Regions from separate parts of the Desulfosarcina variabilis str. Montpellier genome, predicted to be linked through region 1. Evidence: riboswitches for the same ligand, from Rfam matches in the RefSeq annotation. Region 1 holds a riboswitch; each other region holds the start of a gene.
The links. A riboswitch is a leader RNA that binds a small molecule or an ion and turns the genes downstream of it on or off. The one in region 1 is predicted to bind cobalamin.

Region 1 (5,317 bases):
GTAGAAGCATAGGAGCCAATCGGTAAAACCGGAGCGCTAACGTCCTCTTTAAAGGATTCAAGCAGAAAATGACCGACCAGCATTGTATAATACCAGGCAGCGTTGGGGGCAAATCGTTTGAAGGGCAATTGCTCGTGCCCAAAGTCCTTCAACGCCCGGTTGGCCAATTCGTCGCTGCCGCGTTCATGATAGCAGGCAACGAGCCCTTGGGTGGTCATGTAATCCATCGCCCCGGCCTTTTTCAGCATACCATCAATTGCCTCGCCCTGACCGATATTGGTGATAATGACGGTATCAGGACGGAACCCGGGAAGATAGAGTTGCTTGCTGTCGTCATGCATCAACCGGCAAAAGATCGCTCGGCGGAATTTATGCCAGTTGCCCTGTTTGCAACCGAACTCAACATATTGCCAGGCCTTTTTCTTACCGCATTCAAACCGCTTCCATTTGGACTTGTCCCAATTGTCTGCCATTTGTTTGATGTCTTTGTAGACTTTACCGCCACAGACGTAGCCGATGTGAAGCAATTCACAAAGCGCAAAGATTTTCTGGTCGAAAAACCCGCTGTCCATTCGGATAATGATTGGGACGTCACCCCGATACTCGAATCTGATTTTCAAGACCATGTGCTTGATCATATTCTGCACTGCATCACCATGATTGGAATGCTTGTTCCCACTTCGAAATACCGCATCAACGATGAAGCGCCCCCAATTCATCTGCAGCGGTTGGAAACCCTTTTTCTTTTTGTAGGTGGGTTTGACGCCATGCCGGCATTTTGCATCATCATTGTCCATGACCATCGTGTCGATGCCCAATTCGATGACATCGGGTTGCTTGATCCGCAAACGCCAGATAAAAAGGGTCTGCAGAAGACGCCGGAACAAAAATACCCGTGTCCAGGCAAATGCTTTGAAAAAACGCTTCATTTGATCCGAAGAAGCCATGTTTTCTATTGGCGTCTCGATGCTACCAGCATAACCTTCATCGTGAGAAATCTGATCGAAGTAGGTCAGTCGTCGACTGGTAGCGTCAACAAAGAAACAGAGCGCTTGCTTGAAAAGCTCTGTAATATTGAGGCCTTTTTTACTCTTCCGGATGGAACCGAACCAGCGATCCAACCAACTGAAAACTTGGATACCGTGCATATAGGCTACGAACAGGGACAATCCTGCCCTGCCGGTCAATCGGTCAGTGGTGGCTTCGATACGTCGGATTTTGAGTTCATTTTGCCGGTAGTTTTTGCTATGTCTACTCATAGAGTCCTCCACCTGTTGGGTGTGCTTTGGCTTGTTGTCAATTTGGTGATTTTTAACAAGCATTATAGCATGTTATCCAACTTTTGAGGACTCTTTTTTTCTGTAAATCGCCTACTTTAGGTTAAACACTATAGGCGAGGACGGCTTCAATCAAATCCGAGATACCTTCCTGGTTATGAACAGGCGAACGGGAGTATTGCACCACGATGACATGTCAATGATCTCTTTGGTTTCCAATCCTGCCCAGGCGAGCATTTGGACGATCGCGGCATTTGACCTTATCAATCGATGACTACTGCCGGTCAGATAATTTTTCAGATTCCAAATGAGCGGCAACAACGGTCCATTTCTATCATCGTCTATGCTAAAGGTCAGGCAAATAAAAAGGCCACCGATGTTCAAAGATGATGCGATTTTACGGGAAAATAGCCTGAAATCCACGTCATCGCCATCGAAGGCACACGCTTCAAAAACGATGTCATACCCCGTGCCAACGTCATCACACATAAAATCTCCAGCCATCGTTTGAACACGTTTGCTTAATCCGTATTTTTCAATATTGTCGCGTGTGCTATTAATAAAATAGGGTCTGTCAAATACAACTACCTTCAGGCTATGGTTTTCCAGGGCAAAAGCGATCGCGAAGCGGCCGTTTCCGCTGCCCAGGTCCATTAGTGTGCGGGCTTTTTGAAACTCCGGCATCGTTTTAATATGCCGCATGACATCATCATGATGAACGGCCATGCTGATCCGCTCCCGCCAATCCATATCGTCAACGGTAATTGAATGTGGTTCCGATTCGGGAAGTAATTTCGGTCCAGCATAAAGGAAATCTTTTAAATGACTTATGGATTCTCGAATCTGAATACAATGATTCAGATATCTTGCAAACCGAGGAGAATCCTTAGCTAAATAAGGCGCAACCGTTGATGCGGTACGGTATCCTTCCTTGGTCCGTTCCAACATCTTCATGCCGACCAGCACATTAAGCAGTTTATCGGTCAACTCTGTATGGATTCCAAGTTTGGCGGCCAGTTCGTCCGCGCGGGAAGGCCTTACCAATTCACTGAAGACGTCCAGCTCCAGAGCGGTTAAAAAGATTTGACCGGCTTCGAATCCGTCTGCCCACTCCCTCAGGAATGCAAGCAGGTTTTCCGCCGGAATTGCTACATCCGATTTTTTTCTCATCTGTGTTGGGGGTTTCATTTCTATTTTTATGGCGATTCAACGTTTTTTTGAATTCATTCAAATGCTACAAAAATATTTCGTCTGTCGAGGTGAGATTACCGAGGAACACAGTGAAGGGATAGATTGAATGGTGAAATAATGGTAAGGCATTAGCGGGTTTATATTGCCTGGTAGTCGCCAATAACCGGACAAACACAGTTTTAGTATTGGCTATGCATCCTATAAAACCCGCTTAATCCGTCCCATCACTGTACACCGCAGCTGGTCGGTAATCGGCAAGGCAGGTCTTCTGGCTTTCGGATCATCCTACTTTCTGCACCTTCCCGTCCGATTGGTTTTTGTGGACAGTGGTAGCAGCAGATTTCGTCCCCGATTACAGCGGCGGGACCACTCCCGATTCGCACGGGATTCTCTATTAAGCCTTTCGGCACCTTACTGAGAGTATTCAGTGCTTCAATTCTTTAGAATTGTCAAGCACAAGTTTTAAGAATATGCATTCATATAATGGTCCATCGAAAATTGCCTGTTAAGCCCAGGGTAACCGCATTTAACAATCAATATGAGGCTCCGAAGTCGCAGGCATGGCCAGCTCCTACAGCAAAAGACCGATAAATGGTGATATCATGGGCACCTGTAGGAGCGGTCCATGGCCGCGAAAAATATAAATCGATCCAAATGCGGTTACCCTGCTGTTAAGCCAGGATGGTATTGACAATGTTTGTGTGTTTTTCTAAAAATCTATTTTGAAATATCGTCAACAGGTGCTCCATCGGAGAGAATAGGGAATCCCGTGCAAATCGGGAGCGGACCCGCCGCTGTGACACTATCGATTTCAGGATTCACTGAAAGAGACTCTTTTTGACAACCCTCGCCACTATTCATTGCTGTTTGAATGGGAAGGCCGTCAAAAAGAGAGTTAAGCCAGAAGACCTGCCTGTGACGCCAGTTGTAAAAGAGCTCTCGTGATGTAGAGTAATTTATATTGTTGCCACGTAAACAGGGATAAAAACGGTATCCCCGCACCCGTATGGATGCGGGGATTTTTTTTGGGAGGAACGTCCAAATGAATCATTTGAAGGACCAGCACCCTTTGATGAAGGATCTTGGCCGGGAATATCGCCTGATGGAACGGCGCTTCATGGAATATCGGGTTTTCCTGTCCGCTGTCGAACTGAAGCTTTTTGACCAGCTTAGAAAGCCGATATCCGCCGCGAAGCTGGCCGAGCGCGCCGGAACGCATGCCGGCCTCACCCAAAAGTTGCTCGATGTACTCACCGCATCAGGCTTTGTGGTGAGCACTGCGGACGGCTATTGCAACACCGCGGAGACCACCGCTTTTTTAACCGAGGGCGGGGCCTATTTTTCTGCCGTGTCGGTTGATTATCTTAAGGGCAATTACGAACGGTTTGCCGGGTTAACCGATCAGATCATCCAGGGACCGCAAATGGTGAAGAAAAAAAAATACACCTTCAAACCCGATACGATCCGCATGATGGCCAATACCTGCCTGTTGGGTCGGCTTCAGGAAATCGTCGGTAGCGTGGCTGCGCTGCCCGGGTTTGACACTTTGCGTCGCTTGCTGGATATCGGCGGTGCTCACGGTCTGTTCGCCATTGCCCTGTGCCAGGAAAATCCTCACCTTTCAGCGGTGGTTTTCGACCAGCCCGGGGTGACTGATATGGCGAGCGAGTATATCATCACTTACGACATGCAAAAAAGAATCTCCACGGTGAACGGGGATCACGGGGTGGACCGGTTTGGCGACGGTTTCGATCTTGTTTTCGAATCTTTTACCTTTTTTGGCAATAAAACTCGATTGGCCGACTACTTTGCCCGCATCCACCATGCCCTTGCTCCAGGCGGCCTGTTGGTCAGTGTGCGCAGTGTGCTGGACGACAATCGTCAAGGCCCGGTGGCTGCGCTGCTGTGGGATCTGAAAAACGCCATGACCGGCGGTGAGGAAATGTATCACACCACATCTGAGTTGTTTTCGATTCTGGGCGAAGTCGGATTTTCCGGTATTCATTTTGCCGGCGACCCACAGCGATCGTCGGGGGATTATCAGATCATCGCGGCAGAGAAACCGTGATGAATCGATTGCTCGAAATGGCGGCGATTCTGCATCCGGAAATTTTTGGAACACCCGAGTATCGTTATTTTTACGAACTGCAATGAACCATAGCAAAAGGAGCATTACAATGAATATCGTCTATGTTCACGGCTACGTATTCAATATAAACACATGGTCCAGGGCCTGCGATCGGCTCGAGGCCGACGGCATTACCCTGCATCTTTTTTCCCAACAGCAATCGGCAGAGGACATCCTGGCGTATTTCGAGCAAGGTCCTGTGGACATTTTTATCGGCCACCTGTTTCATGATCTTCCCCTGCACGAAAAGCTTTTGGAAATTGCCGAAAAGGCCGCCGGCCGCATCGGTCTGGGCATGGACATGCCGCCCGGATTTTCCAGCTTCACGGCAGAACAGACGCTTCAATTCGAAACTTACATGAAAGGCGTTTCCGTCGATAACTATGTCAACGGGATTAAATTTCTCGCGGCCTGCAGTGGCCTGGAGATCGATTATGAGAAGCCTGAACCGGTCGAGACCAGCGGCATTTATCATCCGGATGCGCCTTCGTTTTATGACACCATAGAGGCGTATCGGGATTGGCGGGACGAGCAAATCGGCGATGGCCAGAGCCGACCCATTGTTGGCATCCTGTGTTACTACGGTCAAATCATGGAGAAAAACTGCGCCGAGGTCGATGCGGTGATCCACGCACTGGAGCGGTACGCTTTCATTCCCCTTTGCGTGTTCTGCGAAGGCGTGGCCGACAGCACGCTCCCGCTGGACAAACGCTACCCGTGG
Region 2 (5,317 bases), 3.1 Mb from region 1:
CCAGCAACAATGGGTTTACCCTGCGCCGGGTCAACCTGGAAGATGCGTTTTTATCCCTGACCGGCAAGAAGGTGGATGCCGCTCCAGGTGAGACAAAGCCGGTCCATGGCGGGCAGGCGCATGGTAGTCATGGGCATGGATCACATGGTGGCGGGCATGGTGGGCATGCGAGTAAGGCCCATGCCGGTCATGGTGCGCACTAAAAGCTATTAATCAGTGTTAAGTGTAAAGTTTTAAGTGTTAAGTAAAGGTATTCTATCGATTTTTAAAAATTAGATCCGATCCGCTCCTTAACACTTCAAACTTCAAACTTAACACTCTAATTACGTAGGTTGGGTAGAGCAGAGCGAAACCCAACAATGAGAGAAAGCAATAGTTACCTATAACGCAAGGCACAACCATGCAAGGATTCATCGCCGTATACCTCCGCGAAGTATTGATTCTCAAACGCCGGTTCAAACGTCAGATTGCCGGTATGGCGGTTTCGCCGCTGCTCTATTTAATCGCCTTTGGCTATGCCATGGGAGGCGCGGTGCGGGTCGATGGCCGTTCCTATTTGGAATTTCTCATCCCCGGCCTGATTGCCATGAGCAGCATGACCCAAAGCTTCGGCATCGCCACGGATATCAATGTGGCGCGTTTTTACTGGTATATTTTTGAGGAATTTCAGGCCGCACCCATCCGCAATATCGCCTATGTCGCCGGAGAGGTGCTGGCTGGTATGACCCGCGCGCTTATGGCTATCGGCGTGATTTTGATCCTGAGCCTGCTGTTCGGCGTGCATCTGAACTACGGGCCGTTGCTCTGGCTGGCGGTACTGCTCAACAGCTTCGTGTTTGCCTCCCTGGCCGTGGCCCTGGCAATGCTGGTCAAATCCCACGCCGATCAGAGCCTGTTGACCAGTTTCGTCATCACACCCATGGCCTTTTTGGGCGGCACGTTTTTTCCCTTGGACCGCTTGCCCGTCTGGGCTCAGAAGACCTTGTCGGTTCTGCCGCTCACCCATGCGTCCAATGCCATTCGCAGCACGGCCTTTGGCCAGTCTCCCACCTGGCAGGCCTATGCCATGCTCAGTGTGGCCGGGCTGGTGTTTTTTGTTTTGGCTTTGGGGACGGTTAATAAAGCCAGAGACTGATGAAAATGAAGGGGAGAGCGGGGGAAGGGGAGACGGGGAGACGCGGAGAAAAGGTTTAATAACTATAAGGAGCATTGAAAGAAGGATGCTGATCGAAACCTACTACGAAGGCGTAGAGATCCACCGCGAAGAGAAGATCATCTATGCCAGATTCATCCGGCCCCACCAGGTGCTTTCCACCTGTCGGGCGGCCGGTGGCCTGCAGGACGGGCTGGAGCATATCTACAACCATCAGAGCTGCGAGCCGGCCGGTCACAGTCACAGCATAGCAGCCAAACTGTGGCGTGATCCTACCCTCTACCGTGAGCGGACCTGCGAGCCATACGGCCTTCCAGCCGAGTCCTGTGCCACCATGGGCACGGCGGCCAATATGAACAATGCCGCCTTTGTGTGTGAACAGTTCCGCGATCTGCAGGTGGTGGCCGTGATTACCGGCGGCGTCGAAGGCAATGCCGGACGGGCCGGTGACCCGGCTTCGATTTTCGAGACTGCCGACGGGTTCGAAACACTGCCGCCGGCGGAAAGCAAGCCGGGACCGGGCACCATCAACAGCATGATCCTGATCAATAAGCCGCTGATTCCCGGCGCCATGACCCGAACCGTCATGACCGCGACAGAAGCCAAGAGTGCGGCCCTCCAGGAACTGGCTGTGAACTCGCGTTATTCTGACGGCCTGGCCACCGGCACGGGTACCGACCAGATTGTCGTGGCCGCCATGCAGACCGATGACCCGCCCCTGACCAGCGCCGGCAAGCATGCCAAGCTCGGAGAACTGATCGGGCGGGCGGTAAAGGCAGCGGTTAAACAGACCCTGGCTAATCAGAACAATCTGACACCGGCGGGTCAATGCTCGGCCAAGATTCACCTCCAGCGGTTTGGTCTGAATCGGGCCGGATTGCAGGACGCCATCTGTCGGCATCTGAATGAAACACAGGCCCGACTGCTGCGTGACAATTTTACCGAAATCGAGCGTGATCCGGTGACTGTGGCTGCCGTGGCTGCCATGGCGCATCTCAAGGATAAATTTGCCTGGGGCGTGCTGCCCTCCACCTGCTGGAGCGAGGTGATGGGTGCTTATGCCGCCCAGGTGGCCTGTGCGATAGGTGGTGATTACCGGCGCCTTGCCGAATACCGGGAGAAGTTGGCGCCTACCCGTTCGCAAGGTAACAACGGCGGGTTTGTCGATTTGGCTTGCCGGGCTTTTGCTGTGGGGTTTGCGGATAAGTGGAGTGATGATGAGAAACGGTGATCGGTTATCAGTGATCGGTGATCGGTGAGTGGGAGATTGGGTGACAAGGTGATTGGGTGAATCGGAGACGGGGAGATTGGGAGAGATAGCTTTTTCCCCGTGTCTCTCCCTCACCCTATCTCCCCGTCATTAGAAGTCCGGACTCAGAACCACTGAAAAGGAGGAAAAAAACGTATATCAATATAACCTGTAACCGGTCGCCTGGAACATATTAATGCCGGGCGATAATAGGGAATCCCGTGAAAAACGGGAGCGTACCCGACGCTGTAACGCTGTCTCTTGTATATTCCTATTCTGGGGAAGATCAAAATTGAGAGCCTGTTTGAGAAGTCTGGATCAGGCCCGATAACAAGGCGGAAAGTGGCTTAAAAGCGGAGCATATATGTAATATGTGAGCATTTTGAGTCACTTTCCAACGCCGTTTAGCGGGCCTTCGACGGATTTATCAAACAGGCTCTGAGAAATTCATGGGCGTTAATGCCACTGTCCTGTTGAAAAAGGATGGGAAGGCCGTCCATCGAACGGCGAAGCCAGAAGACCTGCCGGTTGCAGTCAAAAAAGTGAATCGTACTGACGTGGATTCGGTCGACTTTTTATATACCGGCAGGGGGAGCCCCTTGTCCGTTATCGAGAAGTTATCAAGCCCCGTTAGGGGCTTTTTTATTTCAGGTGTTCGCTATACGGACAATGCTGCCCCCTCTATCAATCAGAGAGGAGATGCAGAAAAGATGAGAGATGAAAACAGGACAGTGTTGAAGAGGATGATTACGGCAATGGTGATCATGTTGATGATGAGTGCGGCTGCCTTTGGCCAGCAAACGCAAGGCACCCAGTCCGTGGATGAAATGGTGGTCACCGCCACCCGCAGTGAGGAACGCGCTATCGATGTGCCGGTCACCACTCAGGTGATCGACAGGGAAAAGATCGAAATGTCCGGTGCACTCGACATCGGCGACCTGATCGGCAAGTATATTACCGGCCACTTCCACAAGTACAACGGCCTGCTGAGTCCCGTGGGCCTGCGGGGGTTCCGGACCGAAAGCCACGGAGATGACGTCAAAGGGTACGTGTTGCTGCTCGTTGACGGTCATCGGGTGGGCACCGGCAATGCGGCCAAGATCAATATGGACCGCATCGAACGGATCGAAGTAACCAAGGGGCCGGCATCGGCCCTGTACGGCTCGGCGGCCATGGGGGGCGTGATCAACCTGATCACCAAAAAAGGAGACGGGGATCTTTTCGTTTCGGTTGGCGGTGATGCGGGAAGCTTCGATTACTACAAGGGCCAGTTGTCTACCGGTGGCGAGGTCAATGACAGGTTGCGTTTCCATCTGACGGGTTCCTATGAAGACACCGATGACTATGATGATCCTGAATTCGGGACCGTATACAACACCGGCGTCACGCGGAAAAATGTCGGCGGCAACCTCGTGTTTACCGTCAACGAAAACCACGAGCTTCGGCTGGGAGGTAACTATGCCGATCTGACCAGCGAATCACCCGATTGGGACGGCGATGCGTATACCCGCTATCGGGAGGACGCCAGTCAACACAACGAGAAAGACCACGCCTATGCCGATCTGGAATACAATGGGGATTATTTCGGTAATGCGGTCCACTGGCGGGGCCTGGCCTATTACCTGCGGGATAAAAATCATTGGTACTGGGGAGACCCGGTTGCGGAATCCGATCAGACCAAATACATCGACGAAACATTAGGAACCGACCATCAGTTCGAATGGCACATGAATTCCTGGAACCGGCTGCTCGTCGGATTCAATCTGGAATGGCTGGAAAAGGAGTCCGAGGGCGTGTCCGATGGGCAGCCGTCCACGCCCTACACGCCGGGCATGGAGTATGATACCCAGGCCCTGTTCGCACAGGACTCCCTGGATTTGTGGGATAATCGCATCAATGTCATTGCCGCGGTCCGGTACGATCGCTTCGATGTCACCACGGTGAGACCCAAAACCGGTGATTTGCCTGATTTCAACGAAAAAAATGAGGTTTACGATCACGTTTCTCCCAAGGTAGGCATCGGCGTAAAGGTTATCGATGAATTCCTGCGCTTGCGGGCCAACGTCGGCGAAGGTTTCAAATCGCCATCCGCCGATCAACTCTCTGCCGACTATGTCCACAGCAACGGCACGCATTATCTGGGGAATCCGGATCTGGATCCCGAGACCAGTCTGACCTATGACGTGGGCGTTGATCTCTTTCACGAGTTTTTCACCCTGCAAGTCGGATACTTCCATACCGATTACGAAGACAAGATCGTGCAGGTTACCGATGAGGTGGACGGTGATGCGGTCAGCACCTACGAAAACCACGGCGATTCCGTAATGGCCGGTTTCGACGTCAACTTCCAGTGGTGGATTGACCGGATGTTCGATTGGACGGTCGGTGTTTCTGTTTACTCCAACGCCGCCTTCAATACCACCAAGGATGACAAAGATACTGGCGAAGACCTGCAATACATTTCCGACTACGAGGTGAAAAGCGGTGTGAGTGTCAGCTATGCCGGTTTCAGCACCCAGTTGAGTCATGTACTCGTGGGACCTCAGATGATCACCAACTACGACACCTATGAAGATGAAGAAAAGGGCAGTTTCGATTTTTGGGATCTGACCCTGCGCTACCGTTTTCTGGACCATTGGGAGGTGCGCGGCAGTGTGTTGAACCTGTTTGACGATCAGGTCGAGTGGGTTCGGGGGTACCTGATGGCTGAAAGAAACTATCGGGTTGGTCTGACGTATACGTTTTAAGCCCCATGAATGGTTTTTGTTAAACTTAAGGATGGCATTTGCCCTGACCGACCATTGGGGCGGATGCCGTTCGTTCGATGCCCTGCAACTACAACGGAAAGACTGAGACAGAGGACAATGATGCGAAAAAATGAAAGAACTGTTCTGAAACTGCTGATCATAATTGTG
Region 3 (5,317 bases), 3.7 Mb from region 1:
TCCCGCCCTGGGCGGCGATGCTGTGGGCCCTTCGGGGGCTGTCCTGGATGCAGAACGTTTTGACATTGTAGCCCAGCTCGGCCAGGGTGGCCGATGCCGAACCGCCGGCCAGCCCGGTGCCGACGACGATGATATCGAAATTGCGTTTATTGGCCGGGTTGACCAGCTTCAGTTCGAAGCGATGCTTATCCCATTTTTGAGCCAGAGGACCCGAAGGCACCTTTGCGTCAAGTTTCATAATCAATCCTTATATTTTGCGAATCCTTACGAACGGCGACTTTTTACAAGTTCATCATATCAAACAGGCTCTTAGACACTGAGACCGACAAATAGGGGAATGCAACTAAAGCCGATCCCGATGGCGATGGCGAACACCAGGCCGGCGGCTGAAATGATGGGCATATACTTCCCATGATTCATCCCCAGGGTCTGAAACGCACTCCAGAATCCATGGGAAACGTGCACGGCCACGATCAGCATGGCCGCCACGTAGATGGCGACATAAATGGGGTTTTGGAAAGCGGCGCTGACGATTTCGAAAATCGTGGTGGCGGATTTATCCACGAAATGAAAGTTCAGCAGGTGAAACAACACAAAGCCAAGAATCAGCAGCCCGGTATAAGGCATGGTGCGTGATCCCAGACTGCGCCCGCCGGCGCTTTTATTGACGCGATAGCGCTGGGGACGGGCGTTCAGGTTTTGCAGGAAAAGAATCAATCCGGTGGCGACATGGATCAGGGCCATCAGCAAAAGACCGATTTCGGCAGCCCTTAGCAAAGGCCCCAGTGCATGGAGGTGCTCGGCATAGGCGTTAAATGGATCGCTTCCGCCATATATGGTCAGGTTGCCGGCCAGGTGACCGGCCAAAAAGCCGATGAATCCCAGACCGGTCAGGGCCATCAGCAGTTTCTTGCCGATGGATGATTGAAAGGTGTGGATGAGCCAGTTCATTAAAGCCTCCCTTGGGCGTCAGGTATATGGCAATGGGCGCAAAACAATGAAGATGAAACCGAGCCTTGCGGTCAGCTGTAAATGGGCGACTGATGCTTTAGAGCCTGCTTGGTAAATCCTTCTAAGGCCCGCTAACGGCGTTGGAAACTGTCTCAAAATGCTCACGTATTGCATATATGCTCCGCTTTTGAGCCACTTTCCGCCTTGTTATCGGGCCTGATCCAGACTTCCAAAACAGGCGCTTAGGGGCGATTTCATTTTCATCGTGCGAAGCGCTAAAACGTTTTCAATAGTTCAACCAGTTCCTTGACGGCATCCGCCGAATGATATAGGGCCTTTTGCTCATCGGCGGTCAGCTCGATTTCGATCACCGTTTCGATCCCACCGGCGCCCAGTTTCACCGGTACGCCGATGAAGAGATCGTTGATCCCATATTCTCCCTGCAATAGCGCTGCGCAGGGCAGGATCTTCTTCTTGTCCTTGAGGATCGATTCAGTCATTTCCACGGTGGCCGAAGCCGGGGCGTAATAGGCGCTGCCGGTTTTGAGCAAGGAGACGATCTCAGCGCCCCCATTGGCCGTTCGTTCCACCAGTGCCTGGATGCGATCGGCGGAGATTAGCTCGGTGATGGGAATACCCGCGACGGTGGAGTAGCGCGGCAGGGGCACCATCGTATCGCCATGTCCGCCCAGGACGAAGGCGTGGGTATTTTCCACGGAAACCTTCAGTTCCATGGCGATGAAAGCCCGAAAACGTGCCGAATCGAGAACCCCAGCCATGCCGATTACCCGGTTTTTGGGAAAGCCACTGGCTTCATGGGCCACATGGCACATGGCGTCCAGGGGATTGCTGACAATGATCAGGATCGAATTGGGTGCCTGATGGCTGACTTCGGTAACCACGCAGCGCATGATCCCGGCATTGGTCTTGATCAGATCGTCGCGGCTCATTCCCGGTTTGCGCGGGATGCCCGCCGTGATGATAACCACATCCGAATCCTTGGCCGCATCATAGCCGTTGGTTCCGGTCAGTTTGGCATCATGTTTTTCAATGGGCGCGGCCTCGGTCAAGTCCAGGGTTTTTCCCTGAGGAACGCCTTCGACAATATCGATTAGCACCACGTCACAGAGTTCTTTTTCGGCCAGGCGCTGCGCGGCGGTGGCGCCCACATTGCCGGCTCCCACAACGGTTACCTTTTGATGCATGTGATCGTTCTCCTTCGTTTGAGTATTGTTCAACGTTTAAATAACTGATCGGTAAAAACCCAATTACGCGTCTTATGCCTTACCAGGGCAAAAAGGTCACTTTCGCCAGAGTTCAAGGTGGGGGTTGAGAAATGGGGGTCTATCGGTGGCAGGGAAATGATAGATCCGCTTCAGGAGGAATGAATCCAAGTTTAACGACGGGCGTCGCGCGGGCACTTATCAATCCACCGGCAAGCCCCCATTCCTCTCCCCTTCACGAAGGCTTCGACCTTCTTTTAATCACTACTTAAGCCTGTTAAGACGCTGGGTACCTCCGTTATATAATCAAGTTGGGGTGTCAATGGCGTATGGTTCCTTCTGATTTTCCACCATGGCAAACCGTTTATTATTTCTCACCAACGTTAATCAACCCATGATTTTACATGCAGGTGCTAAAAATCGGGCGCTCGCTTAAAAAATTAAATATTGTTAGCCTGGTGGGTTTAAAGAAGGAGGCGATTGACAGGATTATGCCTTTATTGTATGGATAAAGACGAAGCGCACTCCACCACCGGAGGCTTCACAGGGAAAGCAGCTTGGATACCTTGCAGGGGATTGAGCTGCTTTCCCTACCAACCTTTTTTAAAAAAAATTTATTTCCTAAATTTAAACGGTCATTTTTAGCCTATTTTATTTCTCACCAACGTTAATCATAAAAGGGATTTGAGGGCCTCAAAGGAATCGACAGCGCTCGTTGGATCACCGATTCTCGAGTAATTATGGGAATCGATCCAAATAAGTTGGGGAGAGTTCTTCATCATATTCATTTTTGCATTCTTTAATTTCTTTTTTCACCACCAAATTCGGCATTACTCAAATAAAAAAGCCACAAAATCAACCCCCCATTACAAAAAGGAAACCTTCATGGCTTACATTGTTATTACAAGTTCTTTTTAATTGTTACGAATGAACGAAGTAAAGAAGGCTTCGACCTTCTTTTAATCACTACTTCTCTTAATTTATCGAATACGGAATGTCAAGTTCTCATTGCAACCGGTCGAACGATTTTCCCGATTTCATCATTTCAAAGCAGGATAAGCAGTAAACCTGATTACCGTATTCAACAGCATGTATAATGCAAGTAAAAAAAGTCTGCGGCAGAAAGCGCCATATCATAGTCGATACACAGGGGCGGATCATCGGAATAACTGTCCATCTTGGGTTTTGATAGCGTGGACACACATAATCGCGCGAACCCCTGGCGCACTTGGACCTGTTGCGCTGAATGACATTCATCGTACGCCTACAATTTCCTATTCGTGGATGGGCAATAGGTAGTATAAGCGTCAGTCTCTCAACTCGTATACCGGAAACATGGATTCGCCTTTTGGATGATGGTCCGTACGATACAGGCACCCTTTCTCCTGCAACCGAAAGTCAGGCGTATCGCTGGTTCCCAATGTGTGGTGGATGGTCCGGAAAACCAGGCCATCCGATCGCAGCGCGTAGTCAGGAGATTCTGACCACCCCAGTTCATGATCTACCGTGCGGTAGAGTTTCCCATCCTGAATAACATAGACCGGAGCATTGGATTTTCCGCCAGGGTAGGATTCCGTCCGATAAATTTTTACTGGACATTTCAGGGACATGGCAATTCTCCTTTGTCGTGGCATAGACAATTAATTATCTAATATTTAAAGACAAAGTACTTAACATGGTTCTTGAACGATATTGTTCATCATGGAGAAATTACCGAAAAGCATGGTGGATGGTGCGCTTGGATAGTGTGATAAAAAAGGGAAGCTTATGGCGGGTTGATAATTGCTAAAGCCACATCTGGATCAACATAAATATTATCTTGCAGACAGTTGAATCCGTTTACAACCCGTTAATTCCGCCCCATCACTGTACACCGCAGCTGGTCGGTAATCAGCAAGGCAGGTCTTCTGGCTTTCGGTTCAACCTACTCTCTGCTCCTTCCCGTCCGATTTTTTCTGGACAGTGGCTGTGGCAGATTTCGTCACCGATCACAGCGGCGGGACCACTCCCGATTTGCACGGGATTCCCTATTAAGCAATTGTGGCACCTTACATGAACCATTTACTGCTCCAATTCAAGACAATTGTCAAGAACAAGTTTTTATAAAAAATGCCTGGGATTCAATCACCATTGTCATTGGCTGCTTATCTCATTTATATTATGCTGCTTACTCGAATCTGCCGTTTCGATTTTTGTCATGCGCCTCTATGATCATGCTGGCAAACATGTCATTACATTTCCACCATACGCGAACACCGGCCATGCCCTTCTCGTCGAAAAGAATCGTCAGACGCTTCAGAATAAACGAATGGGGGTGGGTACGGCTTTGTCGCGGCAGAGTATTTCACCTCCGAAGACACTTTAATACGAAAATGGAGGAGATAGGAAGCTATTGAAGAACGGGGCAAGACTGTAACCGGAGGAAAAAGAGAAAAGGCGCTTTTTGGGAAGATCACTATCATGCTACGGCCGTCGAGACCGGGGAGCATCTACTGCACAACATCGTATATGTTGACATGAACATGGTTCGGGCAGGTGTGGTCAGCCATTCGAAACAGTGGCCGCACGGTGGGTACAACGAACTACCTAGTGTCCGTCCAGAAATAGGAAAATTTGGTCGAGATCAAGGCGTACGAAAAATTTTACCACAGGCGCCCGAAGGAAGTGCCCTTGGGGTACATATAGTTGATATTCCGAGGATAAAATTTTTCGCGCAACGCCGATATCGGGCGAATGCTAAGACAAAAATAGTGTAACGGCCTACCTCGCCTATGCGGCAAAAGTGTAACGGTTGGTTCTACTATCCCGCAGCGATACCCCGCCCCAAAAATGAATAAACGTACCCCGCCTACCCCGCTGTAATAGCTCCCGTTGGCAATCGTCTTTTCTGCAGTTCTATTGTAAACCGTAATGGGGCATTCGTATGGTCCAGGAAAATGAAGAGAAAGCCCGGAACTATCCCTTCCGGGCTTTCAAGGTGAACTCCGTATCAAGGCCGGATGTTCAATATGTAAATTACTTTAAACTCCGGCGACGTTCAAGGCCGGATGTTAAAGTTGATCCAAATATCCTGTCGTTGGTGCAAAAACGTTTTTTGTATGTGCCGGCGCTGCTTTCGTGGGCATGCTTATTGTTGCGATGCA

Region 2: linked by a shared signal. The riboswitch ahead of Dvar_RS38185 (TonB-dependent receptor plug domain-containing protein) and the one ahead of Dvar_RS24410 (methyltransferase) in region 1 are both predicted to bind cobalamin.
Region 3: linked by a shared signal. The riboswitch ahead of Dvar_RS07595 (hypothetical protein) and the one ahead of Dvar_RS24410 (methyltransferase) in region 1 are both predicted to bind cobalamin.

What each region holds. Positions count from the first base shown of each region.
Region 1 covers NZ_CP159846.1:5,405,996-5,411,312, reverse strand. The annotation lists gene Dvar_RS24415 (IS1380 family transposase) at 1-1,259, opposite strand, end outside; gene Dvar_RS24410 (methyltransferase) at 1,410-2,447, opposite strand; cobalamin riboswitch at 2,709-2,897, opposite strand; cobalamin riboswitch at 3,190-3,400, shown strand; gene Dvar_RS24405 (methyltransferase) at 3,511-4,536, shown strand; gene Dvar_RS24400 (cobaltochelatase subunit CobN) at 4,646-5,317, shown strand, end outside.
Region 2 covers NZ_CP159846.1:8,461,630-8,466,946, reverse strand. The annotation lists gene Dvar_RS38200 (ABC transporter ATP-binding protein) at 1-203, shown strand, start outside; gene Dvar_RS38195 (ABC transporter permease) at 401-1,135, shown strand; gene Dvar_RS38190 (adenosylcobinamide amidohydrolase) at 1,221-2,384, shown strand; cobalamin riboswitch at 2,562-2,946, shown strand; gene Dvar_RS38185 (TonB-dependent receptor plug domain-containing protein) at 3,146-5,149, shown strand; gene Dvar_RS38180 (TonB-dependent receptor plug domain-containing protein) at 5,267-5,317, shown strand, end outside.
Region 3 covers NZ_CP159846.1:1,703,838-1,709,154, reverse strand. The annotation lists gene Dvar_RS07615 (fumarate reductase/succinate dehydrogenase flavoprotein subunit) at 1-238, opposite strand, end outside; gene Dvar_RS07610 (succinate dehydrogenase cytochrome b subunit) at 310-951, opposite strand; gene mdh (malate dehydrogenase) at 1,227-2,156, opposite strand; gene Dvar_RS07600 (transposase) at 2,477-2,572, shown strand; gene Dvar_RS07595 (hypothetical protein) at 3,482-3,784, opposite strand; cobalamin riboswitch at 4,054-4,240, opposite strand; gene Dvar_RS07590 (DUF1007 family protein) at 4,342-4,512, opposite strand; gene Dvar_RS07585 (hypothetical protein) at 5,298-5,317, shown strand, end outside.